DNA from 4 places in the Enterococcus sp. AZ109 genome. Region 3 is predicted to be linked to each of the others. Evidence: riboswitches for the same ligand, from Rfam matches in the RefSeq annotation. Region 3 holds a riboswitch; each other region holds the start of a gene.
What was found. Region 3 has a riboswitch for thiamine pyrophosphate ahead of tenA (thiaminase II). Riboswitches for the same ligand answer to the same signal wherever they lie in the genome.
Positions count from the first base shown of each region.

Region 1: another riboswitch for thiamine pyrophosphate. It lies ahead of thiW (energy coupling factor transporter S component ThiW); the one in region 3 lies ahead of tenA (thiaminase II).
Region 2: another riboswitch for thiamine pyrophosphate. It lies ahead of thiT (energy-coupled thiamine transporter ThiT); the one in region 3 lies ahead of tenA (thiaminase II).
Region 4: another riboswitch for thiamine pyrophosphate. It lies ahead of IGI42_RS03620 (thiamine-binding protein); the one in region 3 lies ahead of tenA (thiaminase II).

Region 1 is NZ_JBIOSF010000001.1:2,056,547-2,064,041, forward strand. It holds gene IGI42_RS09785 (helix-turn-helix transcriptional regulator) at 1-143, shown strand, start outside; gene IGI42_RS09790 (hypothetical protein) at 144-449, shown strand; gene IGI42_RS09795 (hypothetical protein) at 446-1,003, shown strand; gene IGI42_RS09800 (nucleotide pyrophosphohydrolase) at 1,078-1,407, shown strand; gene IGI42_RS09805 (helix-turn-helix domain-containing protein) at 1,557-3,071, shown strand; gene gloA2 (SMU1112c/YaeR family gloxylase I-like metalloprotein) at 3,168-3,560, opposite strand; TPP riboswitch at 3,669-3,758, shown strand; gene thiW (energy coupling factor transporter S component ThiW) at 3,993-4,511, shown strand; gene IGI42_RS09820 (hydroxyethylthiazole kinase) at 4,504-5,325, shown strand; gene thiE (thiamine phosphate synthase) at 5,292-5,945, shown strand; gene IGI42_RS09830 (cupin domain-containing protein) at 5,962-6,288, shown strand; gene IGI42_RS09835 (magnesium transporter CorA family protein) at 6,426-7,349, shown strand; gene IGI42_RS09840 (phosphatase PAP2 family protein) at 7,454-7,495, shown strand, end outside.
Region 2 is NZ_JBIOSF010000001.1:2,278,474-2,285,968, forward strand. It holds gene msrB (peptide-methionine (R)-S-oxide reductase MsrB) at 1-318, shown strand, start outside; gene ruvA (Holliday junction branch migration protein RuvA) at 410-1,003, shown strand; gene ruvB (Holliday junction branch migration DNA helicase RuvB) at 1,034-2,032, shown strand; gene IGI42_RS10915 (TetR/AcrR family transcriptional regulator) at 2,043-2,612, shown strand; gene IGI42_RS10920 (2-hydroxyacid dehydrogenase family protein) at 2,603-3,577, opposite strand; gene IGI42_RS10925 (low molecular weight protein-tyrosine-phosphatase) at 3,648-4,106, shown strand; gene IGI42_RS10930 (hypothetical protein) at 4,171-4,536, shown strand; TPP riboswitch at 4,598-4,696, shown strand; gene thiT (energy-coupled thiamine transporter ThiT) at 4,749-5,333, shown strand; gene IGI42_RS10940 (hypothetical protein) at 5,378-6,148, opposite strand; gene IGI42_RS10945 (class A sortase) at 6,427-7,140, shown strand; gene IGI42_RS10950 (patatin-like phospholipase family protein) at 7,202-7,495, shown strand, end outside.
Region 3 is NZ_JBIOSF010000002.1:262,509-270,003, reverse strand. It holds gene IGI42_RS17880 (NAD(P)-dependent oxidoreductase) at 44-943, shown strand; gene IGI42_RS17875 (hypothetical protein) at 1,103-1,321, shown strand; gene IGI42_RS17870 (hypothetical protein) at 1,334-1,507, shown strand; gene IGI42_RS17865 (ornithine cyclodeaminase family protein) at 1,643-2,626, shown strand; gene IGI42_RS17860 (DUF6440 family protein) at 2,939-3,118, shown strand; TPP riboswitch at 3,170-3,260, shown strand; gene tenA (thiaminase II) at 3,381-4,043, shown strand; gene IGI42_RS17850 (helix-turn-helix domain-containing protein) at 4,160-4,774, shown strand; gene IGI42_RS17845 (hypothetical protein) at 4,834-5,139, shown strand; gene IGI42_RS17840 (ABC-F family ATP-binding cassette domain-containing protein) at 5,592-7,115, shown strand; gene IGI42_RS17835 (hypothetical protein) at 7,165-7,495, opposite strand, start outside.
Region 4 is NZ_JBIOSF010000001.1:753,721-761,215, forward strand. It holds gene IGI42_RS03595 (glycerate kinase family protein) at 1-1,115, opposite strand, end outside; gene IGI42_RS03600 (alpha/beta fold hydrolase) at 1,169-1,972, opposite strand; gene IGI42_RS03605 (Gfo/Idh/MocA family protein) at 1,983-3,065, opposite strand; gene IGI42_RS03610 (sugar phosphate isomerase/epimerase family protein) at 3,067-3,897, opposite strand; gene IGI42_RS03615 (DeoR/GlpR family DNA-binding transcription regulator) at 4,066-4,821, shown strand; TPP riboswitch at 4,932-5,031, shown strand; gene IGI42_RS03620 (thiamine-binding protein) at 5,116-5,412, shown strand; gene IGI42_RS03625 (ABC transporter permease) at 5,381-6,145, shown strand; gene IGI42_RS03630 (ABC transporter substrate-binding protein) at 6,157-7,167, shown strand; gene IGI42_RS03635 (ABC transporter ATP-binding protein) at 7,160-7,495, shown strand, end outside.

The sequences.
Region 1 (7,495 bases), on a different contig from region 3:
ATCTATTGCAAACCAATCTATCTGTTCAAGAAATTGTTGAACACCTAGGTTACAAAGATAAGGCCTTTTTCTATAAAAAGTTCAAGCAAGCAGTGGGTACAACTCCTAGAGCGTACCGCATGCAATACAAGGAGGAGAAGTAGATGTATGAGGAAAATTTTCGCGAGCTGCACTTAACGGTGATTAACTTACCTGTTGAATGGGCTGAGGAAGTACCAATTTATTCAGGCTATTTAAAAGAATTACCTTTTATTATTGGAGAAGGTAATTCAAAAAAAGAGCTTTATCGCCAGCTGCTGGAGCAATACCAATCCTATCGTGACGAGCAGCAAAAGGATGAAGAGGAGGCGGAAGAAGAGACTTTGTTAAGCGCTAAAGACTTCTTCCGATACTACGATGGTGAAACACCAGATGACCTATCTTGGTTTGACTTGGAGGGGAAAGAATGACTGTCATCCAACTCTATGTTTTGGAAACACCTGTGTTAACCTTTCAAAAAGCTAGTTTGTCCTTGTTAGGTGAAACTCATACTGTGGAAGTCAACAATTCTTATCGTTCAACCGAAAGGGAAGAGCTGTTTCAGGAGTTAGAAAATGCCTGTATACAATTGATCAAAAAAGGGTACGAGCTATTAGAGAGCATTGGAGAAACTGAGGATTTTATCGACTTTATTTATATAAATTATGAGAATGGCTTGGCTTCACCAACCCTAGAGCAGTTACTACAGTTTCCTTTTACTAAGGTTAATAAACTTCTGACGAGTGTTTTTCAGGAAGTAGCAGATGTAGTGACGGATAAATTTTTCGAAGAGCTGACTAATCGTTTGGAAGAAGTAACTGACGATGAATTGGTGATGGAAGCCCATTTAGGCGAAGAAGAGCTACAGTTGGAAGTTCTTCTCCCTAAAGCATTCTCAGAAACGGTTAACTTAGAGCAGTTGATGGTGGACTATCAAGGAACTTTGGAAGAGGTTACTCGTTGGTTTTTAGAGGCACTTATGTAAAAAATGCTGGTTAAGGGAGCTTTTTATGTAGTAAGTAAAGATTTGTTTACGAGATAAAAAAAGGAGAATGTGCGTTGAATAGCATGGAAAAAATTAGTCAATTTCGTGAAGAACGGAATTGGCGGCAGTTTCACAATGAAAAGGATCTAGCTTTGTCAATTTCTTTGGAAGCAGCGGAATTATTGGAATTGTTCCAATGGAAGACTTCCGAGGAGGCACTTAAAAATCCCGAACGCTTGAAAGAAGAACTGGCCGATGTGTTAATTTATTCATATATGATGGCCGATAATTTAGGGTTTGATATCGATGGAATTATTACAGAAAAGTTAGAAAAAAATACGATCAAATACCCGGTTGAAAACAGTAAAGGTAATAAGAAAAAATATACGGAGTTGAGTCAGTAGCTAGTAATGCTATTGCTCTAACTATACTTGCTGGATTATACTAATTTTTTAATTAAATTCTAATTTGCTTTTTCGTGAAGCTAAATTTACAAAAATGTAAAAACCTGATACCCTCAAATTGTAAGGGAGTGCATAAAGGGGGAGATGGGATGGACTTTCGGGATATTCTCGGTACAAGCAATAAGCGAAGACTGCGACTAATTGAAGCGCTGTATTATCAGCGTGACGGATTGCCAAGTGATCAGCTAATGAGTGAGCTGGACTGCTCACTTCCCATATTGCTAGATGATGTAAAACTAATAAATGAACAGAGTGATCATTTTCATATTGAAAAATATAAAGGTCTTTATCGCTTATCGATGAGAGGACGAGTCAGTATTGGTAATTTGTATGCAGACACTTTAATTCATTCACAAGAATTTCAGATCATTGAACAGTTGCTGTATGAGGAATGTAACAATATTACTTCTTTAGCTGAACGGTTGTATCTAAGTGTTTCCAACACACAACGCTATTTGAAAAAAGTGAAAGTTGCGTTAGAGAAAGCGGGGATGTACTTACGCTATCGACCGTTGCGAATTGAAGGCAAGGAAAGTGTGATCCGACACTTTTATTACCGTTATTTCGTTGAGAAGCAGAATGCTTTTGACAATATTTTGCCGATGCTAAAGGATTTCCAATTTAATTCGATTGAACAATTTGTAGTTGATTTTGTTAAGAAGAATAATTTATATCGGAAGTACATCTTTCAAAAAAGGTTAATCTATACAATTTATGTCAGCTTATGGCGAATTAAAAATGGCCATATGTACCCAGCAGATGAACTGCGTAAGGAAGGATTTATTTTGCCAGATCAAGAAAGGTATGACGGATTTAATAAGACTGCTCAGGATCTTTTTCATGTACAATTGTCAACTGACGTTTTACGGGACTGTATGTGGTTAATTTATTCCGATACCATCGTTTTTAGTAGCGCTCATCGCGAAATGGCACTGGCAGATAATTTGCGCTATCAAAAATTATTTCATCAGCACTTTGAGTTAGCTGAGGACTTCAATAAGCTAGTGAGTGAAAAAATGGATCAACAGGCACTGATTAATATGACCACAGTATTAATGAATGATTACTACTTATATGACAAAGATGGAGCATTTGTGTCTATTCTACGTCGTAACCGCGATACCTTTTTAGAAATGACCGAGATTATGTATCAAAAACCAATTTTTCTTGTATCGGAAATTGTCCGAAAATTCGTAAAAAAATATGCGATGTACCGAGAATCCGATTTTGTGATGAATTATGTGTATTTACTTTTGACGGCGGAAGTGGATAGCTTACAGATGTTGGTGGAACAAGATCAGAAGATTCGCTTGCTGCTTTTGTCCGATTTGACTCCGACAGAAGAAAGTTTTTTAGCTAAACAGATTCGCCGAATTGTGCATGGGAATTTTGATATCTTCTATTTTGAAAATGTAGTAGACCGCAAGCAGGGCATGTATAAAGAGATGTTAACTTATGACGGCTTGATCACTACTGGTTCAGTAGAAGGTGTGCCGAATGATTTTCCGGTAATAGTAATGGATCCATTCGTGACACCTAAAGCTTTGGTAGTTATTCAAAATTTAGTTAATGATCTATCTTTGAAGAAAGAATTAGGACTATAAAACATTCTGTTATTCTCAGTTAATAAGACTAATAATTTATCAGCTCGGTCTTCAGATACGAGTGAAATCAAGTAAAGCCAGTGAATTTTGCTGGCTTTACTCATGTAATTCTAAGGGCAAACCATCAGGGTCAAAAAAGAATGTCATTTTTTCACCGGTGAAATCATCGGTCCGTAAAGGTTCACACGACACACCTCTTGCTTCCAAATAAGCAATGGTCTCATCGATTCTATCAGTTTTAAAGGCTAAATGACGCAACCCACTAGCTTCGGGATAACTAGGGCGCTTTGGAGGATTCTTGACGGCAAAAATCTCTAATTCAGCACCATTAGACAGCTGTAAGTCCAGTTTGTAATCTTGACGCTCTTCACGATAGTGCTCTCTTAAAATAGGAAGTTTTAGAATATCCACGTAAAATTCACGAGCTTTCTGATAATCTGATACGATAATCGCAACGTGATGGATGGTGTTAAATGATGGATGTTGCATAAATAGACCCCTTTCTGACCTAAAGCATAGCATAGATTTTGATAGAAATCTTGATAGGTGTCTACCTTAATGAAAAAAAGTATGATATACTTTAATTACAATTTCATATAGAAACATTTGGGGTGCTTAAAAGCTGAGATTATACCCATGGAACCTGAAACAGTTAGAACTGGCGCAGGGAAATGTCGTAAAAACATCAAGCGCGCCCGTCCATTTTTTGGTCGGGCTTTTTTCATCGATTGTGAGGTATCTTTTTGACAAATTGATGGGTTGTTGTAATCGTAGTATCGAGGTCTGGCTTCATCAAAGTCGCTTTGAACTACAATAAAAAAGCGATTTGCTAAACCTTTCTGAGGACTCCTTTTGCTTCTATTTTGAAAGAGGAGTCTTTTTTTATTGGTGGGAGTAAAATACAGAAAGGAAGTTGGAAGTTTGCAAAAAGATAAACTGCAAAAAATGATGTTGTTAGCAATGATGATCGCACTGGATGTGGTGCTGTCGCCACTTTTTCGTGTGGAAGGAATGGCACCAATGTCTAGTGTGATGAATGTTCTAGCCGGTGGACTGTTAGGACCACTTTATGGAACGGTGATGGCTTTGTGCTGTGGAATTATTCGAATGCTTTTATTAGGAATTCCACCGTTAGCACTGACTGGAGCAGTCTTTGGAGCATTTTTAGCAGGACTGTTATATCGAGTTACTAACAATATTTATGGATCTATGGTTGGAGAAATTATTGGAACAGGGATTATTGGTTCATTATTGTCTTATCCGGTAATGGTTCTGTTTACCGGCAGCCAACAAGGAATGTATTGGTTAATTTATACTCCCAGATTTATTGGAGCGGCCATAATTGGTTCCTTTGTTGCCTTGTTTGTTTGGAAATTGATTTATCGAGTACCCGTGTTCAGAAGATGTCAGCAATTATTTGGAGGGATCAGTAATGACTAAACTATTAGCAGCAGTAGAAGATGTATTTCCGTTATCCACGTCACCATTGGTTCAGTGTATCACGAATGAAATTACTTGCGAGTCAATGGCAAATGCTTTGTTGTATATTGATGCTAAGCCAGTAATGGCTGATGACGCCCGTGAGTTTCCGGCTTTTTTCCAACAGACGGATAGTCTATTGCTAAATCTAGGACACATATCTCCACAGCGCGAAGCAAATATATTTGAAGCTAGCCGCTTTGCTAAAAAGAACCACAAACCAACTGTAATCGATGTAGTGGGTTTGGCAGCTAGTCCTTTGCGTCAGGAAATGGCGCTGCAATTAATGAAGCAGCCACCTGAAGTAGTCAAAGGTAACATTTCAGAAATGCGGGCGCTTTGCCAATTGGAAAGTCATGGACGAGGAGTTGATGGTAGTTCGCTTGATCAGTCGGAGGAAGCATTAGTAGAATTGACAGATGCACTGAAGTCTTTGGCAGCTGAATATCCACAAACAACCTTTTTAGCAACTGGAGCTGTTGATGTGGTCGTCAACCAGACAGAGGCGTGTTTGTTAAAAAATGGTGTAGCGGAGCTGGACTGTTTTACCGGAACTGGTGATATCGTAGGGGCGATGATTGCAGCCGTATTAGGTATTGGACTGGAAACATTCCCGGCAGTCATCGCAGCGGTTAGTTACTTTAATTGTTGTGGAGAAAGAGCCAAGGAACTAGTTCCCGAGGGATTGGCTGACTTTCGTCAAGCGACTTTAAATCAGCTTTCGGTGTTGATGAAGCAGGAATGGGAAAAACAAGTAAAGGGGCAAATGGTGTGAATAAAGAACTATTAAAACTTTATTTAGTAACCGGACGTTACGACTTTAGCGAGGAACAGTTTTTAACGATCATTGACCAAGCATGTCAAAGCGGAGTAACTTTGGTCCAGCTGCGGGAAAAGGAATTATCCACCTATGATTTTTATCAGCTGGCTTTGAAGGTTAAGGAAGTCACTGGGCGCTATAATGTTCCGCTGATTATTAATGATCGTTTAGATGTTTGTCTAGCTGTCGGTGCTGAAGGGTTGCATATTGGTGACGATGAGCTTCCAGTAACGGTTGCCCGGCGTTTGTTAGGGTCAGATAGAATATTGGGCGTATCTGCGAAAACATTGGTGCGAAGTATAGAAGCCCAAGTAGACGGAGCAGATTATTTAGGAGTTGGTGCGATTTTTCCGACACAAACGAAGGATTCCGAGGTTACATCACTGGAAACACTAAGGGAGATTACGCAATCAGTGGAGCTACCAGTAGTAGCAATTGGCGGAATTAAGCTGGATAATATGTCTGCTTTGACAGATAGCGAAATTGCTGGTATATCAGTAGTAAGTGAAATAATGAAAGCTGAAAATGTCCCTCGTACAGTTGAAAGCTTACGTCGAGCAGTGGAAGCCTTATAATTTAGGAGGAAACCAAATGATTAGTTATCAAAAGGACCAAACGTTTCAAAAAGTCGATGAGAATACCGAACGTTGTGTCGTAACTCATAGCGACAAGATTATGTCAGTAGTCGTGCGTTTTAAAGAAGTTCAAGAAAGTACATCGCTGCACAGCCATCCAGAAGAACAGGTAACCTACATTGTTAAAGGGAAATTCAAGTTTTTTGAAGAGGACCAGGAATATATTGTAGGACCAGGAGACTTTTTACGCTTTGAGCCTAATGTACGTCATGGCTGTATTCCATTAGAACCAAATTCCGAATTAGTTGATACATTCACACCAATTCGTAAAGATTTTTTATAGGTTTTTCGTAAGTGAAAAGCTATTTGCCGATGAAGGAGACTTCATCGGCTTTTTGTTTCATAAGCGTGAAATATGGGTTTCTAACTAAGCTAGCGTATAATAAAGGGAAAAGTTCGAGAAACAAAAGGAGCAATTCCATGATTGAACAATCAACTATTACAACCGGTGATAAAACAAGATCTTGGCTGTCTATCACTGCACCAACAAATGACGAAATCCTTCGCTATGTTGAAGAATTTGAATTGCCTAAGGATGTGTTCACCCTTCACCCGTTCACTGAAGAGGTCTCTCGGATTGAAATCCTTGAGTCGGAAAAACTAGGGAAATGTGTCAGTTTGGTGCTGATTAGCTATCAGGTAGAACAAGATGTTTCTAATTCGGTGGAAGGGGCTTTGTTACCAATCTCCTTTATCTTTGCTGAGGAACAAGTGATTACTGTTGCGAATGAAACCTATGAATTACTCAAAATTCAACGAATGGTTGAAGAATGCGGAGGGGAAGTCGACCAATTCATCATTCAGTATATTTTACGCACATACCACAATTTTTTGTTGGCATTGAATAAGCAAAAACAAATGATTGATGAAGTCAACGAAGCTGCTAAGACTAGTACCGAAAAGGATAACCTAATTTTGTTGCGAGACATTGAAAAAAATCTGGTTTATTTAGAGCATACACTAGATGATCAGAAGCAAACCACCGATTTAATTTTAGCAGATGAAAGAATCATCAACCGGATTTCTAAGGAAACGTTGAATGATGTAAGAATTAGCTGTCGCCGGGTAGAAAAGTTGGTTCATTTGTATCGCGGATTAGTCGATTCTACTAGCGGCATGGTGTCTGCTTTGATGGATAATACCTTAAACCATTTAATGAAATATTTGGATTCAGCTGCCTTAATTATTTCTATTCCTACATTGATTTTCAGCTTGTGGGGAATAAATACGGGTGGTTTATTATGGAAGGATTCTATCTTAGGGTCACTGGCAGTTGTTTTATTGGCATTAATTGTGACGATTATCGGTATTATTTTACTTCGACGAAAAGATTACATGGGATAACTAAGGATGGCAAAAGGATATCCTTGAGTTAGTTATTCTCCAAACCGGTAGTCCCACTTTATGGTAAGATGAAAGTGAAAGAAAAGAGTTGGGAGGAAACAGCTATGATAGGAGCCGCTGCAAGTTCATTCATCGCTTTTTTAGCA
Region 2 (7,495 bases), on a different contig from region 3:
GGAATTTATGTCGATATCGTAAGCGGTGAACCGCTTTTTTCCTCCAGTGATAAATATGATGCTGGATGCGGTTGGCCCGCTTTTTCTAAACCTTTGGAAAAACGTGGTGTAAAGGAGAAAGCTGATTTTTCTCATGGCATGCATCGTGTCGAAGTTCGTAGCAAAGAAGCTGACTCCCATTTAGGCCATGTTTTCACCGACGGTCCAGCAGATAAGGGCGGTTTACGTTATTGTATCAATTCCGCAGCTTTGCGCTTCATCCCTTACGATGAAATGGATGATCAAGGGTATAGCGAATATAAAAATGACGTAGAATAACACTCAATGATCGGGACAAATTGCCCCGGTCTTTTTTGTCTCGCTCATTTGTGCTAAAATGATGAGAACATATGTACAGAAAGGAAAAGACATGTACGAATATATTACAGGAAAACTTACATACATTAGTCCAGCTTATGTGGTCTTAGATGTGCAGGGGGTGGGCTATCAGATCGCATTAGGCAACCCATATCGCTATAGCAGCAAATTAGAACAGACAATCACTATTTATGTTCAGCAGATAATACGGGAAGATGCCCATTCGTTGTTTGGATTTGAGACATTAGCTGAAAAACAACTATTTTTGCGGTTATTGTCAGTATCTGGTATTGGTCCTAAAAGTGGTTTAGCAATTATGGCTAATGAAGATCATCAAGGTTTGATCCAAGCAATTGAAGCGGGTGATGTAAACTACTTGATTAAATTCCCAGGAGTCGGTAAAAAAACGGCACAACAAATGGTCCTAGATCTAAAAGGGAAATTGACCGAATTGGTTGAAAATCCGATGTCCCTGTTCTATCAAGGTACTGACGACAATGCTTTGGCAGAAGCTATCGAAGCGTTGCAAGCACTCGGATACAGTCCAAAAGAAACCAAACGAGCAGAAAAAGTTCTAGAAAAAGAAAGTTATCAAAGCACTGACGAGTATCTGCGAGCAGCATTGAAACTTATGATGAAAAAATAGTTTATTAAATGATACAAGGAGGCCAGCAAGTTGGAAGATGAACGTCTTTTATCGCCTGAGGTAGATGAAATCGAAGTAAGTTTAGAGAAATCCCTGCGTCCTCAGTTTCTTTCTCAATACATTGGTCAAGACAAAGTGAAATTGGAACTGCAAATTTATATTGAGGCAGCAAAAAATCGTGAAGAAGCCTTAGATCATGTACTACTCTACGGTCCTCCCGGTTTAGGTAAGACAACGATGGCCATGGTGATTGCTAATGAAATGGGTGTTAAGATTCGCACAACTAGTGGTCCGGCTATCGAACGTCCTGGGGACTTAGTTGCGATTCTTAATGAATTAGAACCAGGAGATATTTTATTTATCGATGAAATTCATCGGCTACCCAGAGTAGCAGAAGAAACGTTGTATTCTGCGATGGAAGACTACTATGTGGATATCATGGTGGGACAAGGAGCAACTGCTCATCCTGTTCATTTCCCGTTGCCGCCATTTACTTTAGTTGGAGCAACTACTCGTGCAGGGATGCTCTCAGCACCTTTGCGGGATCGATTCGGCATTATTTCTCACATGGAATATTATGAGGAAGATGATTTGCGAGAAATCGTTTTACGCTCAGCGGATATTTTTAATACGGAAATTGTAGAAGAAGGAGCGATTGAGATTGCTCGCCGTTCTCGTGGAACTCCTCGGATTGCGAACCGACTATTGAAGCGTATCCGTGATTTTGCTCAAGTTCAATCCAATGGAGTAATTGACCGTTCGGTTGCCGACCAAGCATTACGCTTGCTGCAAGTTGATCAAGCTGGTTTGGATCACGTAGACCAGAAATTATTAAAGACGATGATTGAGCTATATAACGGCGGACCAGTTGGCCTTAGCACATTAGCTGTAAATATCGGTGAAGAGCGTGAGACGGTTGAAGACATGTATGAACCTTATCTTATTCAAAAGGGTTTCATGAAGCGAACTCCTCGTGGACGTATGGTAACACCAATGGCGTATGAACACTTTAATTATCCAATAGAGTAGAGGTGGAAAAATGGCGGAGGACAAAGGAGCAAAAAAACAGTTGGTCAAGGCATTATTGCTGTTGTGCCAGACACGACCTTTTGATAAATTGACTGTACAGGAGATTAGTCAGGCAGCAAATGTGAACCGTCAAAACTTTTATTACCACTTTAAGGATAAGCAATCCTTGCTACGTTATACTTACTATCAATGCGGGTTAAACCATTTAGAATCACCTGTGATGACGATAGAAAATTGGGAAGAAGCTGTATTAGAAATGCTCAAAGAGATGCAGTATTCCCATCAATTTTATTTGAACACTGTGCAAGCTGATCCAGAAGTGCTATCTAAAGAGTTTATTGGTTTGGCGAAAAGCTTATTTATTCGTTTGTTTGAAGATGTGGATCAAGAAAGTGTATTATCTAATACAGATAAGGATTTTTATGCGCGTTTTCTTGCATATGGGTGTGGAGGAATTCTCACAGATTGGCTGTTGGCTGACGCAAAAGAACAGCCGATTACCATAGCGGCTCAGCTGTTCCGTTTTGCTAAAGATATTGAATTTTTTGCCTATCATCTGTATGAACAAGATCAGTCCTGAGGAAGACCATTGACAATGTGGTTTAGGGCGTTACCTTGGACGCAAGCGATCGCATTTTTGACGACGATTTCAGCCATTTGATTACGAGCTTCTACACTGGCATTACCGATGTGAGGGGTTAAAATTACGTTGTCGAAGTGTTTCAACGTTTCGGTTACTTCTGGTTCGAATTCATAAACATCTAAAGCAGCTCCAGCAATTTGCTGATCATTTAACGCTTGAACCAAGGCTTCTTCATCAATTAATGGCCCACGAGCAGCATTAATAACAAAAGCGGAATTTTTCATTTGTTGAAAGACTTCATAGTTTAATAAATGACGTGTTTCATCAGTTAATGGAGCATGCAATGAAAGGATATCTGCCTGCTGAATAACCTCTTTTTGGGTGTGGAACTCAACTTTTAATACTTTTTCTTGTTCTGAATCTAATTGATGCCGTTGGCTGTACATAATCTTCATACCAAAAGCAGACATTTTTTCTGCTAGGGACTGTCCAATCTGTCCCATGCCAATGATTCCTAGTGTTTTGTCCTTTAGTTCATTACCTAAAAAGAATAAAGGAGCCCAGCCGTCAAAGCCGGCACCATGCATCAGTCGATCGCCTTCTACGATTCGTCGAGAAAGAGCAATGATCAAACCAGCAGTCAGCTCTGCTGTTGCATTGGTTGAAACAATCGGAGTGTTTGTTACATAGATACCTTTTTTCTTAGCATAATCAGCATCTATATTGTTAAAACCCGCACCGAAGTTAGCGATCAAACGTAAATTGGGCGCTTGATCAATAACTGCTTGATCAACTATAGTAGATAAAGGGCAAATTAGTACTTGGCAATCTGTGATGTTTTCTATAAGCTCCTCTTTAGAAATTACACCAGTCCCATCAAAAACTTGATAGTCCAACTCAGCTTTATCCAATAGTTTGGTACCGATGGATGGAATTTTAGCAGAAAGAAAAATACGACTCATATTATCAACCTCATTTCTATGATTTGACTATAGCACGAAATACACTTTTTAGCTTGAAGGAGGCAATCAAATGAAAACGATTCTGTTTGTTTGTATGGGGAATATCTGTCGTTCGCCAATGGCAGAGGCTATTTTCCGGGATCAATTTGAAAAAATGGGGAAATTAGACATATTTAAAATAGACTCAGCGGCAACTAGTCGTTGGGAAGTGGGAAATCCACCACATCACGGTACGCAAAAAATTTTGAAAGGACATGGAATTAGTACAAAAGGGATGCATTCTCGTCAAGTGTCAACGAATGATTTTTATACAGCGGATTGGATCATTGGGATGGATCGTGAAAATGTGGAAGATTTATTGGCGCTAGCACCAAAAGGAGCGGACAAAAAAGTCTATTTATACTTAGACATTGTTCCTGGGAAAAAAAACCAAGATATCCCAGATCCTTGGTATACAGGGGATTTTGAGGAAGCATATGCTTTGATTCAAGATGGGTTGCCCTATTGGTTAACTTTTTTTGAAGAATAGTCTATGTATTGTTTTTTAACCCGCTTTTAAGTAAAATCAGAATACATTCAAGGAGGAAAATGACATGAAGAAGAAACCTGAAAAAGCAAAAAAAAATCTAATTAAAGCCTTTTCTAGTTCATCTTTCCGTTTTTTGTCTGATTTTCTAAACGATTCTGCTGATAAACGTGCACAAGAACAAGCGAATGAGACGATTATGAGTCAGTTGCGACTAGCAGCTTTGAACAATAGTTTGGTTGTTCTACAAGTACAGCATGAGAAAGATCCAGAAAAATTTGAAACGGTATCTGGTTGGCTGCCAAAAACTGTAGGCAACGATTCTTTGGTCATCAGAACGCAAGATGATCAATTACAGATGTTAACAGTAGATCGCATAAAAAAAGTAACTACTTTGGCACCAAATGGCGATCAAGAGAGTGTTTCACGCTAACTGCTTGAAATAAATAAATTATGTGCTATACTGTAATAGTAAAAAATACTAAAAGAATAATACTGTCACAAAGGGGAGCCTTCGGGCTGAGAATGAGGACACTCTAAACCCTGGTACCTGTTTCGGTCATGCGAGCGTAGGAATTGTGATGAAGTAAATAAATTTACTTCTCCTTTGTGAACTGTATGTTCAAAAAAAGGAGGAGTTTTTTTATGCACAACAAAACGAGAATTATGGTGGAGGGAACGATAGTGGCAGCATTGGCTTATATGCTATCATTCATCCCCTCGAACATCGGCAGTAGCCTTACAATTTCATTAGGGATGGTGCCTATGACTATTTTTGCTTTGCGAAGAGGAGTTCGACCAGCTTTACTTTCATCCTTTATTTGGGGAATATTACATTTCACAGGAAATCTACAGTTTCTCAGCGTTTTACAAGTTCTAATCGAGTATCCAGTAGCTTTTACCTTTGCAGGTTTTGCTGGATTATATGCACCTAAAGTTCAACAGGCACTGCTGGATCACAATCAGAAAGAGGCAGCTAAAAACATCATTCTAGGGAGCTTAGCGGGGACTGGTGCACGTTTCTTTTGGCATTTTATTGCTGGAGTGGTTTTCTGGGGCAGTTACGCATTGTGGGGAATGAATCCTTGGATTTTTTCTTTCGTGATGAACGGTGCCGGCGGTTTGGCGACGGGGATTGTAACCTCTGTAATTGCAATAGGCGTTTTGAAAAAAGTACCGCAGTTGTTTTTGCCACGTGATGCTGTAACATTAGGCATGAAAACGAGATAAAAATAAACGACCACTTCTGTCAATTAAAGGCAAAAGTGGTCGTTTTAACGAAAGGCAAATGCTAAGTCATCTTTTTCTAAGGACAGACTCCATTTTTGGCGACCTAGATCATAAGATAAGGTTCCCATTTTTTGATCTTGCTTATAACTTGGCTGATGTTTACGCCAACCTTTTTCATCAGATAAATAGATGGGAATGCGATATAATTTATTTTCAAGCTGAGCTTTTGAAAAACAGAAAACAGCACCTTCTTGAAAAATTGGATATAAATCTTTTAAAATTTCTCCTTCTAAATGAGCAACAGAAGAGCCTTTACGGAAGAATGAGCGCTTATCGTTGACCTTTTCTAGGGCAACACGAGTAATTTTATTTGCTAAGATTCGATAGAATTCATCTAAATAGCGATAATATACACGTAGGGTTTCACTACCCAAGTTGAAATAAACAAAGTTGTTTTGGAGCTTATAAAAGAATGGCGAATGCAAATGTGTACGCATATGGCCAAAATACAACAATTCGGAAATCTCTAAAGGTGTCAACTCCTTTAGTAAAGCTGGATTTGTAAAGTCAATCCACTTATTGGCTGTAGATTGTGAGAAGTTTTTGTTCGTAAAAAATTGATTGACAGCGTAAGTTCCACTAATGACCTTCAATCCGCTATGGGTGTCAAATTCACCGATTTCGACAGCGGGGTCTAATAAGAGTAGATGATCCGGTTGATGCACGATGCCCTCAACAAAGTCCGCTGGGGAAAGTCCCTTAGAAAAAACGGCATTGCTGGTAGTATCTATATATACAAAAAGCATGTCTAGCAAATCATTCACCCTCTCCAATCATCGTCATCATCATTTTAACTCATCAATTAAAAAAAAGCTCGTTTCTTTTATTTTAAAATTACATTACAGTTGAAAGCGTTATTGCAATACTTTTCACAAATAGTTTTCATCTTCATACATACTTTAAAAGATCAAAATGAACCAATGATTAATTCTCCTTTAAATAACTTAACACTAGTAAATTGAGCATCTTACAGTAAAAGATTTACGCTTACTTTGTGATATGATAAAATCGATTATAGTATGGAGGATAGCTCATGAAAAGAAAAAGAAAAAAGACCAGCTGGCTAATCAATTTTTTTTTAATTTTATTATTAATAATTGGATTGGCTTTAATTTTCAATAATCAAATAAAAAACTTTCTAATTCAATACAACGGCGATCGTTATGCTGTTTCGAATCTGTCTAAGGAAGATATTGATAAAAATATGCAAGAAAATATGCCTTTTGATTTCGATGCGGTTGTTCCTGCCAGTACAGAGGCAGTGATGCGGGCGCAGTTAAGTAATAAACGTTTACCAGTTATTGGTGGTATATCTATACCTTCTGTAGCGATTAATTTGCCGATTTTTAAAGGATTGTCTAATGAAGCATTACTGTTTGGTGCTGGGACTTTGGAACCTGACCAAGTGATGGGTGAAGGAAACTATGGTTTAGCTAGTCATCGAGCGGCAGAAGCTGGCTTGTTGTTTACCCCGTTAGATAATATTCAAGAAGGAGACAAGATATATTTAACTGATTTGACCAGCATTTATACTTATAGAACAGCGCTTAAAGTTCGCGTACAGCCAACTGAGGTAAAGTATCTAGATGTATTACCTGATCGGCGTCAGGTTACTTTGGTGACCTGCGGGGAAATTGACGGGATCACGCGAATAGTTGTACAAGGAGAACTAGAAGCAGTTACGCCTGTGGAAAAAGCAACGCAACCAATGCAAGATGCTTTTAACATGGAGCAACGAACTTATTAATTAAGAAACCACAGAGCTTACGGGCTTTGTGGCTTTTCTTTTAAAGTGGGAGAGAAAGTAAATGAAGGTACAGCAATTGTATCCATCTGAGTTGTCAAAGTATCATGAAATAATTCAGCAAGCTCGTTTGCTGTTTCCTTTTGATGTGGTACATAGTCAAGCTGCCCAACGAATGCTTCATGCCTTAAGAAAAAGGCGTGTTTATTGCATAACAGATCAGGAAGGGCAACTATTTGTTGAGGTTCAGAACATAGAAAAAACTTGGAAAATTAGAAATTTTTTAATTGTCAAAGAACTTTCCTGGCAGGAAGGGCTTTATCTTTTAGAAAAGGCTGCTCGGCAATATTTTAGAACC
Region 3 (7,495 bases):
TTTGCTTCACGCTATGATTAGGCAAAGAGAAAGGGAGGATACAATGGACAAAAAACGCTTTAAGAAAATGGTGGCCATCGAACCTACTAAGTTATTGCCAGAGTGGGATGAGCAATTGAAAAACTATGCAGATGAGACAATTTTTTATACTGATATTCCTGATACAACCGAAGAAATTATTCGCCGAATTGGTGATGCGGATTGTGTGATGCTAAGCTTTACCAGCTATATTGACAAAGAAGTATTAGATGCTTGTCCTACTATTCGTTACATCGGAATGTGCTGCAGTCTGTATTCTCCCGAGAGCGCAAATGTCGACATTCTGACCGCTGAGGAAAAAGCAATTGTAGTCACTGGGATTCGTGATTACGGTGATGAAGGGGTAAGAGAATATGTAATCAGCGAACTGGTACGCTTACTGCAAGGGCGCGGCGAAGCAATGTGGAAAGACGAGCCAACAGAGTTGACTGGTATCAAAGTTGGTATCATTGGTATGGGAACAGTTGGATCACTGGTAGCAGAGGCTTTACACTTTTTCGGAGCAGATGTATCTTATTACAGCCGCACGCGCAAACCGGAAATCGAAGAGAGGTTGGCAATGGATTACTACCCGTTAAACGACTTACTTAGTCGAGTGGATATCGTGATTACCGCTTTAAATAAAAATGTAGTCTTGCTAGAGGAAGAACAGTTCGAATTGATGGGACCAGGGAAAATCCTGATGAACCTATCTATTGCGCCATCTCATACCATTGATGACTTAGCCAACTGGTTAAGCCTTCCTAATACCTATGCATTTTGCGACACTGTAGCAGGAATTGGGGAAGAGGTAGCCAATTTACCAAATGTTTTTGCCGGTGATCACAGTGCTGGTCTGACATCAATGGCTAAAGTACGCCTAGCACAAAAAGTAATTCAGAATATAGAGAAGTTTCTGCAATAAATGAAATAGGTTTAGGCATATTTGTAGCTGCCTAAGCCTATTTGTATAACCAAAATCTATAGAAAATCATAGATTTGCCAATGGTTTTTTCGTAAATAAAACTATGGTGGGTATTCTCATCATGATATAATTAAAGAAACGTCTTTAGGAAGTTTTTCAATGTTTAATCTCTCATATGATGATAAGCAGCGTGTTGCGGGAATTATTATTTTAGCGATTTCTTTTTTCTTTCCAATTCCGTTTCTAGGTATTATTTCAGGTATTTATTTGTCACGGCAGTCGTTGCCAATTGGCTTTAAAATAGGTGCTGTTGTCATAATTTTAGAACAAGTGGTAATTTATGTGCCGTGGTTGCTGTATTTAACAATTGTAAGGTAGGTGGAGAAAATGTTGAAAAATGTTCGAGCTTTACCGTTTCGCTATCATGATTCTTACATTACATTTGCTGGTCTTTTATTCACATTTTTGGTGACAATACTTGTTAAAGGACTGCCGCTGTTTTTTGACGTTACCGGTATTGCTGACTACTGCTTCAGTGGAGGGTTACTATCTTTCCAAAGTTGAGAAACTGACGAGGAAAATGCTGATAAATGAAGTTTTTATTTTTTTAGGATTTGTTGCGTGGGCATTTATGAGTGCCAAGTAATTTTAGGAACCAGGGAGGTGAAAGCCTCATTAATATAACAAGGAGTGAAATATATGCTGTTTTTGACAAAAGATGACATGATCCAGACTTTTTCCATGAAGGAGGCGCTAGAGGCAGATAAAGAAGCCTTGATGATTTTCTCCAAAGGGGAGACAAATGCACCACTGCGCACGAATGTGGATATTCGAGAGGAAAATGGTGTAAGTTCATACATGCCAGCCTATATCGGTGGGGATAAACCATCTCTTGGCGTAAAAATTGTTTCGACTTATTTGCACAATATCGAACGGGGTCTGCCTAGTGTCACTGGTACAATGATCGTCTTAGATCCAAAAAGTGGGATAGTCACTGCCTTGTTAGATGGCACATACTTGACTCAGCTGCGAACAGGTGCGGTACAAGGGGTAGCGACAGAGCTATTAGCAAGAAAAGACGCCAAGATTGGTGCCCTGATCGGAACAGGGGGGCAGGCGGAGAAACAATTAGAAGCGATGTTAACAGCTCGTCCATTAACCGAAGTTCGTATTTTTGATATCTCTCAGAAAAGGGCGGAATGTTTCGTAGAGGATATGCAAGGAAAATTCGAAGCACGCTTGATTCCAACTAAAACTAGTCGGGAATGTGTTGAAGGTGCGGATATTATTACCAGTGCGACGCCGTCCAATGAGCCAACCTTCGAATCAGACTGGGTAAAAGACGGGGCACATATTAATGGAATCGGTTCCTTTACACCAAGTATGTTTGAAATTCCTAAAGAATTAATTAAGCGAGCAGACCGGGTTATCTTTGATACAACAGAAGGGGTACTAAATGCAGCGGGAGACTTTATTACACCGTTAAAAGAAGAATATATTCCAAAAAATAAGTATTCTGGCGAGTTGGGACAAATTCTATTAGGAGAAGTCCAAGGTAGAACTTCAGATAAAGAAATTACTATTTTCAAATCAGTTGGAACAGCTGTTTTAGATTTAGTGGTAGCAAGTCAGATTGTCCAAAAAGCCCGTGAAAAAGGCTTGGGTACAGAAATTCCAGATTAGAAATATTAAGACAAGCTGTTCTTTACGAGGAAGCTTGTCTTATTTTGTCGTTTGGGACAAACTATTAGCTGATCTGGACAAAAGGCACATTTTTATTAACTTTGACGATAAACTGAGTACATAAAAAAGTTCGGGAGGCAGTGTTATGTTGTTAGGAATGATTGTTGGCTGTTCGTTCGTGTTTTTATTAAAAACTTGGTAGCGGGAGTAAAAAGTTTACCTTAAATATATTTGTTTTTGCCTTTGTAATAGGTGGTTAAACGTTTACTATAAATAAGGTATACTTTTAATATGTTAGAAGGAGATTGACATATGGATGAAAGATTTATGGTTTCAGAAGAAAAAAGTGACAAAAAATCGATTAAAACGCAAGTTATTACAGATGAAAAAACCGGTGTGCAATATTTATTGGTCTTAAACACAATTTATGGATCGACAGGAATTACTCCATTATTGAATGCTGATGGTACACCTGTCATACGAAGAAGATAAAAGTAGGAGTCGTTTTCATCTAAAAGGTATGTTATACTTTTATTAATCGAATAAGAACACTAGGGGTGCTTTTAAGCTGAGATTATACCCATTGAACCTGAAACAGTTAGGACTGACGCAGGGAATGTGTGACTTTTTTAGTCAAATCGTTAATTATTACACCCGATCGTTTTTGTGATCGGGTTTTCTTTTTAGTTTGGCCTCCTCGTGGACTTTTTTGAGGAGGCTATTTTAATAGTAGAAAAAAGTAAGGGGGAGTTATATGTTTACAGAATTAGCAAGAAAAGCAGCTGCAGCTTATTGGGAGGGGAGCTTCGTGCATCCTTTTGTGGAGTCGATTGGAGATGGTACCTTATCACCGGAAATATTTCGGTTTTATTTGCTCCAGGATCGCTATTACTTAGAACATTTCAGCAAACTTTACGAACGGATTGCCGATCAAACAGCAGATCAAGAAGTACAAAACTTGATGAGAGAAAATGCAGAAAATTTACGATTAGGCGAGATTGCGGTTCGTGCCGATTTTTTTAGTGAATTAAACATCACTGAAAAAGAAATTGCCGAAACACCTGTTGCACCAACTGCCTATCATTATGTTTCTCACATGTACAGACAGTTAGTGGAAAGTACACCGAATGCAGCCTTTGCAGGTATGTTACCATGTGCCTGGTTGTATCAAGAAATAGGCATTCGTCTAATTAAGTCAGGATCGCCGCACCCATTGTACCAGCGGTGGATTGAAACTTATTCAGGTGAGGAAGCCGCTGAGGGAATCTTAAGAGAACGTGCTGTTTTAGACCGATTATACGAAGCGAGTAAACCGAAAGAGCAAAAGCAGATGCTGGAGGCTTTTGTCATCAGCAGTAAGATGGAATATGCGTTTTGGGAGATGGCGATGAATTTGGAAACTTGGGCGATCGCTTAAAAGCTTGATATATCAGTATGTAAAGACATATTTACATGGTAAAAAGCTGAATGTAAAGCACTTTTTCTGTTCGGTGTCTAGAAGTCTAACCTATAATTTGGATAAGGAGGTCAGTTATGAATATTGATCAAAAATTAAAGAATGCACGAAAAGCAGCAGGATTGACGCAAGAGGACTTAGCTGAAAAAATCAACGTCAGCCGCCAAACAATATCTAGTTGGGAAAATGGGCGAAGTTATCCTGATATCGTCAGCATCATTTTGTTGAGTGATATTTATAACCTCTCCTTAGATCATTTACTAAAGGGAGACGAGGACATGATAAAACAACTTGAAAAAGACACCAACACAGTCAAAAGCAATCGAAAACTGATCGGCATTTATCTCGCCTGCATTATGGGGTATGGTATTTTGTACTTGATGATGCCAATGATTTCTCTGCCAAAAATTGAAAATATTGCGATGAACCTCCTAGTTTTTTTAGTATCAGGACTAGCGCTGTTGTATCAGCTAATTCATCATATCAAACGAACCGATTTTTTGAGTAAAAGCACTTCTAATGTTGTTTTAACTCAAGTTGCCATTGTAGTATTTGGACTTTTGTTAATTGTAGGAACATTTTTAGTGTTGGATATTTTCTTGACAAAAACTTGGCAGTTGCTTACTGCTCGGATAATTACATGTTTGACCATTGCTTGCTTTATGTACGCCATCAATAAAAAAATAAGTTAAATGACTAGTAGAGAAAGCCCCATAAATGGAATACAATAGTTAAAAAAGGGGTTTTCTCTATGAAAAAACTCTGCTTTGTCTTCGAAATCAATACCAACGCTCGGCCGGTGCTGAATCTTCTGCCTTGGATATACATGAACGGAGAAGAACTGGCTGAGCATCTTTCTGGCAAATACGAAGTGATGTTCGACTATTTTAAGAACAAAGATCGCGCTGATTATTTGGTGGTGCCTAATCCTAATGGTGGTTTTATAAACGAAACCGATCTGCCTGAGATACCTGTCGATCTGGAACTGTTCTTCAACAAAGACTTCCAGGGAATTGAAGCGTCAATCGACAACTTCTTTAACGAAAAGCAAAGATAAGTCGGAATCACCATTTTTTTCAGAAACTTTACTGATCTTTTTGACACAATCTCGGGAACATGTTATGATTCTTGGCGAAAGAGGGAACATCTGATGATATACAGCTATTATTTTAAATTCGTAAGAAAAGCAGCTCTTGACAGATTAATTCGATGAAGCATTGTTAAGAGCATACAATAAAGGTTTAGACTTCATCGGAAACGCCCGAAGTAGGCAGGTTTATTTATTGTGCCTTGGTGTTTTCGATTTTGAAAAAATATTGTAGCTGCAGACAATTGCTGTTGTCTGTAGCTTTTTTTGTAAAGAAAATATAGTTTTTCACAAATGATAGGATTGGTTTGGACATAAGTAGTAGTGCAGGGCTTCTCAATCTAGAGGAGTTTGCGAAACCTTTCTTATTAATTAGATGTGTGCCGATAAAAAAAAGAAACAGTAATGAGGAGAAAAAAATTATGATGAATTTAGTAGACATTACCCAACAGTTTGGGGACAAGCTGTTGTATGAAAAAATTAATGCCCAAATCAACAAAGGCGAACATGTGGGACTAATTGGTCGCAACGGTGCCGGGAAAAGTACCTTGATCAAAATTATCACTGGCGAAATTTTGCCGGATGAAGGCCAAATAGTGGTCTCGCCAAAATTTCAGGTGGGCTACTTGGATCAATACGTCAACGTGGATGAAACTATGACCATTCAGGGATTTCTGCAAACAGCTTTTGCTGAGGATTTAGCGAAAGAAGTAGAAATTACTAAACTGTATGAAGCGTATGCTACCGATATGGATGATCGTTTATTGGAACGGGCAGGCCGTCTACAAAATGAGTTGGACCAAGGGGACTTTTACCAAATGAACACCTTGATCGACGAACTTGCGACAGGATTGGGGATTCACGTATTAGGAATGGATAGTATTTTGAAGAATTTAAGTGGTGGACAGCGTTCGAAGATTCTATTAGCGAAGTTGCTGCTAGAAAAACCAGATTTGTTAATTCTGGATGAACCAACGAACCATTTAGATGATGACCATGTCCAATGGCTGACACAATTTTTGAAGGAGTTTCCAGGAACCTTTTTGGTAGTTTCTCATGACCAGGCTTTCTTAAATGAAGTAACTACTCATATTATGGATATCGAATTCGGTCAATTGACCAAGTACACTGGTAACTTGGAAAAAGCGACTAAGCAAAAAGAACTGCGAGCGGAAACGTATATGCGCCAGTATGAAGCTCAAAAATCGCATATTAAAAAAACTGAAGAATATATCCGTAAATATAAAGCCGGTTCCCGTTCAACCATGGCAAAAAGTCGAGAAAAACAATTGGCAAAAATTGAACGTTTGACCCCACCTTCTGATTCACCTACGCCAAATATTGTGTTTGAACCGGTTCCTTTGGTGACAACTTTAGCTTTGGAGACGGATGATTTACTGGTGGGTTATGACAAGCCATTACTGGCTCCGCTAAAACTAACTCTTCGTTATGGAGAAAAAGTTGCTTTGCGTGGTTTTAACGGAATTGGAAAGTCAACGTTAATTAAAACACTAATTGGTGAAATACCAGCTTTAGGCGGAAGCTTTCATTTTCCAAACCATACGAAAATCAATTATTTCTCTCAGGAATTAGCTTGGGAGTATCCATTGGAGACACCTTTCCAATATTTAAGCAATCGCTATCCAAAGGCTAACAACAAAGAATTGCGGCGTCAATTGTCTCGTGCGGGCTTGAGCAGCGAATTAGCGCAACAAAGCTTGAAGACTCTAAGTGGTGGCGAACAAACCAAAGTGAAAATTGCCGAAATGACCATGATCAAGAGCAACTTCTTAATTCTGGATGAGCCGACGAACCATATCGATAAAGCAACGAAGGAAAATCTGCAAAAAGCCTTGGAGCAATTTCCAGGCACGGTTGTAGTCGTTTCCCACGAAAATACTTTCTACGAAGAGTTTGTCGATCGCGTAATTTCGTTGGGGGAATAGCATAAATAGCATGTGGACACCAATATTCTGGTATGTCCACATGCTATTTTTATGATTTTAGCGATCGGTTTTTCTGCCTTCTATACACAACAAATATAATCACATACTGAGCAATCATCGCAGCTATCAGGCAACCTGCGATAATCAGTGCACCGCGCTTTGAATTTAAAAGACCAGAAAAAGCATCAAGCCGAAAAATAATACCACCAATGGCATTACAGGTTAGCGGAGGAATAAATGGAAGCCAAAGGTCTTTGTCCTTTTCCTTATAAAATAAGCCAGCGACAATCGCAGACATTAGCAAAATTAGTAAAATTCCGATTGTTGGACTAATGGAAATAGTCAGTGGGGTAGAAATAAAATCCAGCAGGGCAATGCAA
Region 4 (7,495 bases), on a different contig from region 3:
AAGAACAATAGATTTTTTGCCGTGATTGCAGCTTTTTCTAAATTACTGTGAGCCTGTGAAAGAGCAGTTTCTAAGGTGGTTATTTTAGAAATGATCGAAACTACAGCATCGATACCAGCTTCCTTGAATAAACTTAAATCGCCATCAAACATTCCGACAAAAGCAACTACAGGAGTGCTTCGCTGTTTTGCAAGCATACTGATTCCGACAGGAACTTTGCCTTGTAAACTTTGTGCGTCCATTTTCCCTTCACCGGTTATCACTAAATCTGCGTTTTCCAATTCTTTCGTAAGCCCAGAATACTCAGAGATGATTTTAAAACCCGATAAAACTTCAGCATTGAGTAATACACGCAACCCAATTCCAAGACCACCAGCTGCGCCATCTCCGGCAACTTTACCTTTGCCACTACTTCTTAAAAGTATTTTCTCATAGTGACTCATCATTGCTTCGTAAGAATCTTGCTCGTTCACATGAATGCCTTTTTGCTTGCCAAACATTTTTACAGCACCAGAATCACCGGTCAGGTAACTATTAACGTCAGTTGCTAGTAGGAACTCTACACCATTTATTAGAGGACTAACTCCCGCATAAGATATTTCAGCTACCTTACCAATATTCTTTCCTATTGGTTCAAGATGTTGCCCATCAGAATCAATAAAAATTACACCTAGAGCAGCCATCGCGCCGATCCCGCCATCAACGGTTCCAGTTCCACCTAACCCAATGATTACTTTTTTAGCACCTTTATGCAAAGCTGCTAAAATGGTTTCGCCAACGCCAAAAGTATTCGTATTGCTCGGATGTGTGGTGCTTTCCTCCGTCAAAAACTGGATGCCCGCAGTGTCAGCAGATTCAATAACAGCCAGCTTCTCACTCGCTATCCATACGTAAGAAGCCGTTAGCTCATTTCCAGATAAATCATGGGCAGGTATTTGCTCTAGCTTTCCCTTGTAGTTCTCCAGAAATGCTGCTAATGTTCCTTCGCCACCATCAGCAATCGCAATCTTTTTTACCTCAGTGTTTTCATCAGCAAAAACCTTTTCAATAATGTTATTCGCCTCAATACTCGTCATCGACCCTTTCATTGAGTCAATCGCAGTTACAATTTTCACTTTTCACCTCTTAGTGGAAGCTATATATGGCTACTCGTTGCCAGCTTCCTGGTTTACTGATTCAAAAATGAACAAATAGCTCCGTAAGAATCTTTTGCATGCTGTTCTCCAGAAATTGTTTTTGAAGTAATTTCTTTAAACTCTGAATCTGGAATATATTCATGCAGCAGTTCAGCATAGCTATAAGGATGTAATGGATCTAAATGACTACCCAAAATTAGCGTTGGCATAGAAAGCTTGCGCCACTCATTCCTATCAGTATTTGGAGAATCTCCAGGCATACAGATTAATTTTGGCGATGCCTCGCTAGCGTAAGCATAATCAAATTGGCTTAACAGGGTCTCACCAGCATAGCTAGATAAATTGTTCATTTTTTGATAGATGCCGCTTTTCTTGTACTCAGCCTTCTTATCCTTTATTTCCGGGTTATTTAACAGCTGATAAATCACTTTAAATGCCTCACGAATATCTGCTGGCTGCGGACAATCTTCCCAAGCTGGTCGCGAAAGAACGAGACGCTTCACTCTTTCTGGATATCTTAGAGCGAAGTTTAATGAAACTCCAGCTCCCGTTGAGATTCCTCCCAAAAAGAACTGATCTAGCTTTAGATAATCAGCTAACGCTTTGACATCATCAGCAAATTGATTGAAGCTAAGCAGCGACTCGTCACCAAAATATCTGGTTTTACCATGACCTCTGAAATCCATCACAATTCTTCTGATGCCGGCTGTTTTCTTCATTAATCCAGATGTTTGCCCCGTATCGCCACCTAATCCGTGTAAAAAGATAAAAGGAGTTCCTGAATTCGCATCGTCTTCAAAGTAAAAATCAATGTCGTCTTTTTTAAAAAAAGCCATTTTACTCCTCCTATAACTCTCCTGAAACAGAATCAACATAGACCTTTTGGCCAGTTTTTACAGACTCTTGCACTGCTTGCATCACTTTCATTGCTTCGATTCCATCCTTAACAGTTGCGCCTCTACCGGCTTTTCCTGTCAAAATAGCCTGAGCGAAATCTTCAATTTGACGGCGATAAAAATGTCCATCTACTGCAATTGGGCGGTGGAAACTATCGTCAGCAACTTTGAAAATCTCTACATCGCTACTTCTGAAGGTCCAAGGATTATACGTTTTAGCCAATATTGATCCATTTTCTCCATAGACTTCAAAGCCTTCGTGCCAATCCATTCTAACCTGCAATGTTAAATCTAACTGCGCAACAAAACCATTTTCAAATTCTGCCGTAACAAACCAAGAATAAGAACCGTATTTTTCAGTTAGCCAAGCCGTTACAGCTATAATGTTTCCGCCAAGATATCTTGCCGTATCAAACAAATGACTTCCGTGACCTCTCATATAATAGCGACGCTTATCCGCTTTTGGATCTCCAGCAGGTTTTTTCGCATTAGGACCTGTAAGAATCACTGGTTGGACATTGTCAGTAGTTGTGTAGCGATACGTATTATCACAGTACCAAGCTTTTAATGCCAGCATTTCTCCCATTTCATTGTCAATAAAGTCTTTTGCTGCTTCAATACCTGGATCAAAGCGTTTCATGTTTCCTACCTGTACATGAACCTTTGCTTGCTCTACAATTTTACCAAGGTTTTCAACTTCTTCAATAGACATGCCTAAAGGTTTTTCAACTAATACGTGCTTTCCAGCTTCGATTGCTTTGATTGACATTGGCACGTGGAAATTATCTGCGATCCCAATAACCACTGCGTCAACTTCTGGATCTTTTAGCATTTCATCAAAGTCTCTGTACAATTTCGTTGGGTGATAGATACTATTCATTTCATTCAGTAAGTACTCATCTACATCACAGATTGCATACAATTCAGCATTTTTAGATCGTCTAATTGAATCAAAGTGGGCAGCCTGTGAAATTTGTCCCGCTCCAAGTACCCCAATTTTCACTAATTTGTCATCTTTTTTTATATTTGTCATCTTACTTTTCCTCCATTAATCCTAAATTTTCTAGTGCATATTCAATGTCTTCTTCTTCTAATCCATGCATAATAATTGGCCCGTCATAAAACTTAGTTAGTTTCCTTAAGTATTCCACCAATGGAATGGTACCTTTTCCAACGGGAGCAAATTTGATTTCTTTATCAGTCACAAGAGCGTCTTTGCAGTGAGCTAGCGAGATTACATCTTTGAGTTGCTCAAGTGTACGTTCTATTTTTTCTAATTGATTGTCAGCATCTTTTATTGTCACGATGTTAGCCGGATCATACAGCACTCTTAGATGTTTAGAGTCGAATAGATTAATCAAGCGCAAAGAATCTTCTGCTGAGCTAACGACATTTGCCTGCTCTGGTTCAAAAACGATGGTGACGTTGTTTTCTTCAGCTACTTTGAGCATAGCTTCGATAGACTTGCTAAGTACCACCCAAGCTTTCTCAGTATGATTATCAGGATGAGGACTCCAAAAGTCTTCTTGATTAAAGCTACCTGTTGATATAGAAACAAAAGGAACGCCTAGCATTTTTGCAGATTTTACAACCGTTTCAAATCCAGCTAAATTTTCTTTCCTTTTGGTCTCATCTAACTCTAAAGTGTTAAACGTACCGGATATGACGGCAATATCAACCCCATTTTTTTCACAAGAGTCCTTAATATTCTCTAAAATATGTTTCTCTACAGACTGTGGTAAACTAGGTAGACCAACATTAGCAAAATTAAATTGAATGCTCTCAAAACCCAAACCAGCAATTTTCTTCAAAGCGTCGTCCAACTGGTACTTCAGAAAAACTTTTGAAAATATTCCAAACTTCATAACTGCATCATCCTCCAAGTTGATTTCTTTTAAGCGCTAACATTAGGTGTACAACAAAAGAAATATGGATTAAAATAGCACGTGTCAGTAATTAATCGATTTCTTTATGCTATCATTATACAATGGAAAACGATAAGAATCAATAAATTTCGATTAAAGGAGAAAATAATGTTAAAAAGCGAACGCCACAAATATATTTTGAGCAAAATAGAGGCAGAAGGTAAAGTTTTAGTAAACGATCTCACCAAAGAATTAGAGGTAACGGAAGATACAATTCGAAAAGATCTTCAAGAACTAGCTAAGCTTGGACTTGTCCAACGCGTTCACGGTGGCGCGCTAAGATTGGATAACACCAACCTGCCATTTGAGCACCGAATTGATCAACACTCAGTCAGCAAAAAAATGCTAGCCAAAAAAGCAGCATCACTAATTGATGGAAAAAAAGTAATCTACATTGATAGTGGTACAACGAATCTTTTTTTCGCAGAGAACATTCCTAACGATTATAGTGGGATAGTTATCACCAATAGCCCTACGATTGCATTAGCATTATGCGATCATGAGCATATTACCATCAATTTGTTGCCTGGTGAGTTGGATAAACATTCTAAAGTATTAAAAGGCTCTGCTACATTAAAAGCAATTGAAGGTATCAATATAGAGCTGTGTATACTGGGTATCTCTTCAATCGATATTGAAAAAGGGATCACTGTCCCATCATTTGAAGAAGCTGCAATAAAAAAACAATTGCTTCAACAAAGTTCTCATAAAATCGGTATTGTAACGAAAGAAAAAATTGGCACAACTTCAACTTTCTTTGTTGATAGTGCTACTTCTTTAGATACTATTGTTACGGAAAAAGGAATTAATAATGCTATCTTGGAACCTTATTACAATCTAGATCTAGACATTCATCAAGTATAAAACAAAAATGATTAAAACCCGTTTATCGTTTTTAATCGTTTTTTGTTTTACTGATTTTCAAAAGTATGTTGACGAACAAATCAAAGAAATGTATTATTAAAAACAATTAAATAAAGATGCAGGGGGACGCACAAGCGTTGAGAAGGTTAAAAACCTGACCCTTTGAACCTGTTGGTTAAGACCAGCGTAGGGAGCATGTCGAAAAAAAGAATCATTTTTGGTTATTTTAGGCATTTTCTCTATTGGGGAAAATGCCTTTTTATTTTAATTAATTTCAAGAAAAGAGGAAGAAAAATGGAAGCAGGTATCGCAATTCAAGTACTACCAAAAGTAGAAGGTGAATCAGAAGTTGTTCGTGTTGTTGATGAAGTAATCGCTTATATAGCAAGCACAGGATTGACTTATCAGGTTGGGGCGTTTGAAACAAGTATTGAGGGAAATTATGATGAATTGATGGAGATCGTCAAAAACTGTCAACTGATTGCAATTAAAGCGGGATCTCAAGGCGTATCTGCTTATGTAAAAATCACTTACAAACCTGAAGGAGATGTGTTTGGGATTGAAGAAAAGACGAAAAAGCACCAGCATTAACCTCTACTCTGGTGTTTCGGTACTCGTCCTTCTTATGGTGTGGCAAGGTGTTAGTTCGTTAGGATGGATTCCAACGTTCATGCTCCCTTCTCCTTTACAGGTTGGTCAGGCCTTTATCAATGATTTTGATTTACTATTGTTCCATTCCAGAATCACATTGATCGAAGCGTTATTAGGTTTATTTTTAGGAATGTCACTGGGGATCGCAGTTGCAATTTTTATGGATAACTTCGAAAGAGTGAAAAAAACTATCTATCCCCTGCTGATTTTAACGCAAACTGTTCCCACTGTTGCTATTGCACCCTTATTGACAATCTGGTTTGGTTTTGGCGTTTTACCAAAGGTTGTTTTGATTGTCATCACTGTGTTTTTCCCAGTATCCGTTGCTATGTTGAATGGCTTTTCTTCTGTTGATCATGATGAATTGCGGCTATTACGTTCGATGGGAGCAAATCGCAGACAAATTTTCTGGCATATCAAGATTCCCGCAAGTCTTGGTGATTTTTTTTCTGCTCTAAAAATCGCTGTGACTTATGCAGTAATTGGTGCGGTTATCTCAGAATGGCTGGGCGGCTTTGAAGGATTAGGTGTCTATATGACACGAGTACGAAAATCTTATGATTTTGACAAGATGTTTGCAGTAATTTTTTTGATTTCATTAATTAGTTTATTACTGATGGCATTGGTCAATTTGGCAGAAAAATTGGCTATGCCCTGGAAAAAAGAAGTATAGGAGGAGTAAAAATGAAGGTAAAGTGGAAAGCATTAGTTGCTTTGAGTAGTTTATTGGTTCTAGGAGCATGTAGCAATGAGCAAAGCGCAACAGAAAACAAAGAGTTGGAAAAAATTACGTTTGTGTTAGATTGGACACCTAATACCAACCATACAGGACTATACGTAGCACAACAAAAACGTTATTTTGAAGAAGAAGGATTGGATGTTGAAATTGTGCAACCCTCTGATGGAGATGCCTCCGCAATCGTAGCGAGTGGCAAAGCTCAATTTGGAATTAGCGCTCAAGATTCGCTAGCACCGAACTATGCTTCAGATGATTCACTACCAATCACAGCTGTAGCGACTATTTTACAGCATAATACGTCTGGTATCATGTCTCTTAAGGGTGAAGGTATTGACCGACCTAAAGGATTGGAAGGCAAAACCTATGCTACATGGGATTCACCTGTTGAGCAAGCCACTATCGCCAACGTAATGGAAAAAGACGGCGGTGATTTTGAAAAAGTTAATTTGATTCCGAATAATATTGTGGATGAACCGATGGCATTGAAGGAAAAACAAGCGGATGCTATCTGGGTTTTCTACGGCTGGGGTGGCGTTTCTGCTGAAAGCGAAGGTGTCCCAATTGATTACTTTTATTTTAAGGATTTGAATCCGGTGTTTGACTATTATACGCCTGTAATTATCTCAAACGACAACTTCTTAAAGGAGCATGGAGATGTGGCGAAGAAATTCCTAAAAGCCGCTGAAAAAGGTTACGAGTTCGCCATTGAGTCGCCCGAGGAAGCTGCCGATATTTTAGTCGAAGAGGCACCTGAGTTGAACAAAGACCTAGTTCTGGCAAGTCAAAAATGGTTGTCCGAACAATATCGTGCCGACGAAGATAGATGGGGATATATTGATTCGCAGCGCTGGAATGATTTTTATACCTGGTTAGGAAAAAACCAACTAATTGATAAAGAAATTCCTGAAAATACAGGATTTACCAATGATTATCTACCGAGTGAGCAGAATGATTAAGCTAGAAGTCAAAGATGTGTCAAAATATTTTTCAGAAAAACTAGTCTTGCACCATTTGAATCTCCATGTGCTCGATCATGAAATCATCAGTATCATCGGTCCGAGCGGAGTTGGAAAGTCAACGCTTTTTAGCATTATTGCCGGTCTTTTAACCCCCAGTAGCGGTGAGGTCTTGTTAGATGGAGAATCCGTCATTGATATGCCAGGAAAGGTTTCCTATATGCTCCAAAAAGATTTACTTCTTCCATACAAAACAATCGAAGAAAACATCACTTTGCCATTGATTTTACAGGGAGTCAAAAAGAAGGAAGCCCTTCAAAGGGCCAAC